Regions from separate parts of the Azospirillum sp. UFLA03-27 genome, predicted to be linked through region 1. Evidence: riboswitches for the same ligand, from Rfam matches in the RefSeq annotation. Region 1 holds a riboswitch; the other holds the start of a gene.
What was found. A riboswitch is a leader RNA that binds a small molecule or an ion and turns the genes downstream of it on or off. The one in region 1 is predicted to bind thiamine pyrophosphate.
Positions count from the first base shown of each region.

Region 2: linked by a shared signal. The riboswitch ahead of thiC (phosphomethylpyrimidine synthase ThiC) and the one ahead of thiO (glycine oxidase ThiO) in region 1 are both predicted to bind thiamine pyrophosphate.

Region 1 covers NZ_JAUQTX010000015.1:3,214-6,397, reverse strand. The annotation lists gene mgtE (magnesium transporter) at 1-1,191, shown strand, start outside; TPP riboswitch at 1,238-1,341, shown strand; gene thiO (glycine oxidase ThiO) at 1,333-2,502, shown strand; gene thiS (sulfur carrier protein ThiS) at 2,499-2,708, shown strand; gene Q4I23_RS03990 (thiazole synthase) at 2,755-3,184, shown strand, end outside.
Region 2 covers NZ_JAUQTX010000039.1:563-3,746, forward strand. The annotation lists partial or broken gene oxlT (oxalate/formate MFS antiporter) at 1-579, shown strand, start outside; gene Q4I23_RS08665 (hypothetical protein) at 650-838, opposite strand; TPP riboswitch at 1,043-1,155, shown strand; gene thiC (phosphomethylpyrimidine synthase ThiC) at 1,272-3,113, shown strand.

The sequences.
Region 1 (3,184 bases):
CTGATCGGCGTCCTGCGCCCCGACTTCGACGGCGAGGTGCTGAGCTACCTCAACCCCGATCTCCGCGAGGAGATCGTCGAGCTGTTCGAGCCGAAGGAGCTGGCCGCCGCCGTCGCGGAGCTGGACACCGACGACGCCGTCGACGTCATCGAGGATCTGGACGAGGACACCCGGCGCGAGGTTCTGGAGAATCTGCCGGCCGCCGACCGGGCGCTGGTCCAGGAGAACCTGACCTACGACGAGTACACCGCCGGCCGCCTGATGCAGCGCGATCTGGTGGCGGTGCCGCAGTTCTGGACGGTGGGCAAGACCATCGATTACGTCCGCGCCGCCACCGACGAGCTGCCGGAGGACTTCTACGACATCTTCGTCGTCGATCCGATGCACCGGGTGGTCGGTGCGGTGCCGCTGTCGCGCCTGCTGCGCCAGAAGCGGTCGGTCCGCATCGCCGATCTGGTGACGGAGGAGGTGGACACCATCCCCGCCACTATGGACCAGGAGGAGGTGGCGAACCTGTTCCGCCAATACGCCCTGGTCTCCGCCCCCGTGGTGGACGCCGGTGGGCGGCTGATCGGCGTCATCACCGTCGACGACGTGGTCCACATCATCGACGAGGAGGCCGAGGACGACATCGGCAAGCTGGGCGGCGTCGGCGACACCTCCATCTACCGCTCGGTTCTGGAAACCTCGCGCTCGCGCATTTCCTGGCTGGGCGTGAATCTGTTTACCGCCTTCGCGGCGGCGGGCGTCATCTCGCTGTTCGAGGCGACCATCGAACAGATCGTGGCGCTGGCCGTGCTGATGCCGATCACCGCCTCAATGGGCGGCAACGCCGGGACCCAGACCCTGACCGTGGCGGTGCGCGCCCTGGCGACACGCGAGCTGTCGTCCTCCAACGCCCCCCGCGTGGTGGGTAAGGAGGTGCTCGTTGGGCTGCTCAACGGCGCCGTCTTCGCCACGCTGGTCGGGGCCATCGCCGCGACGTGGTTCGAGCCGATGATCGGCTTGGTCATCGGCTGTGCCATGGTCATCAACCTGTTCGTCGCCGGCCTGTGCGGGGTGCTGATTCCCATCGGACTGGACCGGCTGGGCGTCGATCCGGCGGTGGCGAGTTCGGTCTTCCTGACCACCATGACCGACGTCATCGGGTTCCTGTCCTTCTTGGGGCTGGCGTCGCTTTTGTTGTTGTGACCAACGAAAAGGGGCTTGCCAAAGGCGGTCCTCTTCCGGATGATCCGGGCATTGGCTGGGGTGCCGTGCGGGATGCGCTCGTGCGGCTGAGATCACACCCATCGAACCTGTCTGGATAATGCCAGCGAAGGGAGCCGCCGCATGGTATCCGCGCCCTTATTTCATTCTGATTCCGCGAAACCCACCGTCGCCGTGATCGGCGCCGGGGTGGTCGGCCTCTCCATCGCCTGGAGGCTGGCCGTCGCCGGCTGCCGGGTTGAGGTCTTCGACCGTGGCGCTGCCGGCCGGGGCGCCAGCCACGCCGCGGGCGGGATGCTCGCCGCCTGCGTGGAGACCGAACCCGGCGAAGAGAGCCTTCTGCCGCTGACCCGCGCCTCCCAGGACCTGTGGCCCGCCTTCGCGGCGGAGTTGGAGGCCGCCTCCGGCATGGCGGTGGACCTGCGCGGCGAAGGCACGATGGTCATCGCGCTGAACGCCGACGACGCCGCCAAGGTGCGGTTCCTGCACGACTTCCAGACCAAGCTCGGCCTGCCCGTGGAATGGCTGAGCGGGGCGGAGGTGCGTCGGCGCGAACCCTATCTCCAGCCGGGCGTGGCCGGCGCGCTGTTCTGCGCCGGCGACCATCAAGTCGACAACCGCAAGGTTGCCACCGCCCTGCACGCTGCCGCCCTGCGGGCCGGCGCCGTGGTGCACGAGTACGCCGAGGTGTCCCGCATCGAGATCCGCGGCGGCCGTGCCGTCGGCGTCCAGGTTGGCAACCGGCTTTTCGAGGCCGACCGGGTGGTTCTGGCCGCCGGGGCGTGGTCGGGTTGGATCGACAGCCTGTCCCCGGCGGTGCGTCCGCCGGTGCGTCCGGTGAAGGGCCAGATGCTCTGTTTGCGCATGGACCCCCGCCTGCCGCTGCTGCGCCATGTGGTGTGGACCCCCGGCACCTACCTGATCCCGCGGCTGGACGGGCGGCTGCTCGTCGGCGCCACGACGGAGGAGCGCGGATTCGACGACCGGCTGACCGCCGGGGGCCAGTTCGCCCTGCTGGAAGGGGCGTGGCGCGCCCTGCCGGGCATCGCCGAGCTGCCCATCGAGGAGGCATGGGCCGGATTCCGTCCCGGCACCCGCGACGACGCCCCGATCCTCGGCCTCTCGGAGGTGGAGGGGCTGGTCTACGCCACCGGGCACCACCGCAACGGCATCCTGCTGACCCCGGTCACCGCGGATTCGGTGGCGCGGCTGGTCCTGACCGGAGAGGCCGATCCGGTGATCCGCCCCTTCGCGCTCGACCGTTTCGCCCAGCCGAAGGGGGCCGCGGCATGAGCGCCCGCATCCGCGTGAACGGGCGGGAGGAGGACCTCGCCGCCCCCACCGTCGCCGCCCTGCTGGCCGGGCGGGGAATTGCCGCGGGCACGCGCGGGGTCGCGGTCGCCCTCAACGGCGCCGTCCTGCCGTCCCGCCGCTGGGACGAGACACCCTTGTCCGCGGGCGATGCCCTGGAGATCATCCGCCCCGTCCAAGGCGGCTGAACTTCTCACCCGCCGGAGCGCGGGGCCGACATCCAAGGAAACACCCATGAACGACACGCTCACCATAGCGGGCCGTGAGTTCCGCTCGCGCCTGTTTCTCGGCACCGCCGGTTATCCGAACCAGCAGGTGATGCTCGACGCGCTGGAGGCCAGCGGCAGCGAACTGGTCACGCTCGCCATCCGGCGGATCAGCCTGGACGGCTACTCGGAGAGCCTTGTCGACGTCATCGGCGACCGCGCCGGGCTGCTGCCCAACACCGCCGGCTGCCTGACCGCCAAGGAGGCGGTGCTGACCGCGCAGCTCGCCCGCGAGGCGCTGGGTGTGGACTGGATCAAGCTGGAGGTCATCGGCGACCGCGAGTTGCTCTATCCCGACGTCGAGGAACTGCTGCGCGCCACCGAGGCGCTGGTAACCGACGGCTTCACCGTTCTGCCCTACTGCAACGACGATCCGGTGACCTGCCGCAAGCTGGCCG
Region 2 (3,184 bases), on a different contig from region 1:
GGCGTGATCGCACACGATCTGGGCGTGAAGGAAGCCCCGATCAGCCTGTTCGGCATCACCATGGCGGCACTGCCCTTCGCGCTGATGCTCGACCGCGTGATGAACGGCATCTCCCGTCCGCTGTTCGGCTTCGTCTCCGACCACATCGGCCGTGAAGCGACGATGTTCATTGCCTTCACCTTCGAAGGCCTCGGCATCCTGATGCTCAGCCGCTTCGGCCACGACCCGATCATGTTCCTGATCCTGTCGGGGCTGGTGTTCCTGGCCTGGGGCGAAGTGTACAGCCTGTTCAGCGCCACCTCGGCGGACACCTTCGGCACCAAGCATGCTGCAAAGATCTACGGCGTCCTGTACTGCGCCAAGGGCGTTGCGGCGCTGCTGGTCCCGCTGGGCAACCTGCTGATGGAAGCCACCGGCACCTGGGCGACCGTGCTCTACATCTGTGCCACCATGGACCTCATCGCGGCCTTCTGCGCCATCGCGGTCCTGCGGCCAATGCTGCGCAAACACCATGCCCGAAACGCCGAACTTGCCGCTCAGCAGGGTGCGGGTGGGCTGGCGGTGCAGCCCGGCCACTGATCGGCCCGCACACTTCCGGTTACGGTCCTCCGATGAAGGCCGCCGCGCACACCCCGCGCGGCGGCCTTTTTCATTCCAGGAAGAAAGGACGGTTGTGGCCCTCGCCGGACTGGTTGAAGCGCTCTGACGACCAGAGGCCGTCCGGCTGCTCGTCCTGCGGATCGGAAGTCCACTCGTCATCCTCCCGCATCAGCAGGGTCAGGCCGTGGCCCATCAGGCCGACCAGGGCGACGAAGGCGATCATCTGGGATTCGAGCATGGGACGGGCTCCGGGCACTCGGGAGGGGGCGTTGCTTTTTGTTGTTGTGATGCAGCATAGCGGCCCGGCTCAGGCTGAGCAATAGGATTTTGTATACCAGATAATGGATACCAGAACCGCGCCAATTGCATTGATTGGGTGGGATTCGCCGTGAATCGCGCCGTGAATCGCATTGACGTGGGTGGGGCGGATCGTTCAGCATGGCGACGTTCCAAGGGGAGCCCCATAGCACGGGGCTGAGATGATGCCGTAAGGCGCCGAACCCTTTGAACCTGATCCGGGTCGTACCGGCGTAGGGACAGGAACAAACGGGCCACGGTCACGCGCACCCCCATCGCGCACCCCTCCATGGGGACCGCTCCGGTCGTCCGTTCTGCCACTCCGTCACACCCGGGTCTCCAACGATCCTATGTGCGATGGAGATCCATAGCAGATGCCCGACTCTCTTCCCCCTGCTTCGAAAGACGCCGCGCCGTCGGACCATTTCTCGGTGACGACCGGCCCGCTGCCGTCGTCCAGCAAGGTCCATGTGGCCGGGGAGCGCTTCCCCGACCTGCGCGTGGCGATGCGCGACATCCATGTCGGCGGTGGCGAGCCGCCGGTGCGCGTCTACGACACCTCAGGCCCTTACAGCGATCCCGCCGTGCAGACCGACATCCGCCGCGGCCTGGCGGAGCTGCGCCGCTCCTGGATCGAGGCCCGCGGCGACGTCGAGGCCTATGAGGGCCGCGAGGTCCGTCCGGAAGACGACGGGCTGCGCGTCGGCGAGACGCGCGCCGTGCCCGTCTTCGACCGCGCCGGGCGCCGTCCGCTGCGCGGCAAGCCGGGCCGGGCGGTCACGCAGATGGCCTACGCCCGCGCCGGCATCGTCACGCCGGAGATGGAGTACATCGCCGTCCGCGAGAATCTGGGCCGCCAGCGGCTGGCCGAGGCGGCGGCGCGGGACGGTGACGACTTCGGCGCCTCGATCCCCGACCATGTGACCCCGGAGTTTGTCCGCGACGAGGTGGCGCGCGGGCGGGCGATCATCCCGTCCAACATCAACCACCCCGAATCGGAGCCGATGATCATCGGCCGCAACTTCCTCACCAAGATCAACGCGAACATCGGCAATTCCGCCGTCGCGTCCTCGGTGGGGGAGGAGGTCGACAAGATGGTCTGGTCGATCCGCTGGGGTGCTGACACCGTCATGGACCTGTCCACCGGCCGCAACATCCACACCACCCGTGAATGGATTCTGCGCAACAGCCCGGTCCCCATCGGCACCGTGCCGATCTATCAGGCGCTGGAGAAGGTCGGCGGCAAGGCCGAGGACCTGACCTGGGAGATCTTCCGCGACACGCTGATCGAGCAGGCGGAGCAGGGGGTGGACTATTTCACCATCCACGCCGGCATCCGTCTGGCGCACATCCCGCTGACCGCGAAGCGCACCACCGGCATCGTGTCGCGCGGCGGCTCGATCATGGCGAAATGGTGCCTGTCGCATCACCGCGAGAGCTTCCTCTACGAGCGGTTCGAGGAGATCTGCGAGATCATGAAGGCGTACGACGTCGCCTTCTCGCTGGGTGACGGTCTGCGCCCCGGCTCCATCGCCGACGCCAACGACGCCGCCCAGTTCGCCGAGCTGGAGACATTGGGCGAGCTGACCAAGATCGCGTGGAAGCACGACGTGCAGGTGATGATCGAGGGGCCGGGCCATGTGCCCATGCACAAGATCAAGGCCAACGTCGACAAGCAGCTTGCGCTGTGCGGCGAGGCGCCCTTCTACACGCTCGGGCCGCTGACCACCGACATCGCGCCGGGCTACGACCACATCACCAGCGCCATCGGTGCCGCCATGATCGGCTGGTTTGGCACGGCGATGCTCTGCTACGTCACGCCGAAGGAGCATTTGGGGCTGCCGGACCGCGACGACGTGAAGGTGGGTGTGGTCACCTACAAGATCGCCGCCCACGCCGCCGACCTCGCCAAGGGCCATCCCGGCGCCCAGGAACGCGACGACGCCTTGTCGCGCGCCCGTTTCGAGTTCCGCTGGCGCGACCAGTTCCACCTGTCGCTCGACCCGGAGACGGCGGAGCGCTTCCACGACCAGACCCTGCCGGCGGAAGGGGCGAAGGTCGCGCATTTCTGTTCGATGTGCGGACCGAAGTTCTGCTCGATGAAGATCACGCAGGAGGTGCGGGAATACGCCAACTCCGGCATGGCCGAGATGTCGGAGAGCTTCCGCGCCAAGGGCGGGGAGATCTACCTGGAGGAGGGGCAGGCGGCGGACTGACCTCCCAAATCGAAAAGGGGGCGCCCTTGCAGGCGCCCCCTCGCTTCGGCTCCTTCCCCAAGGCGGGGGGA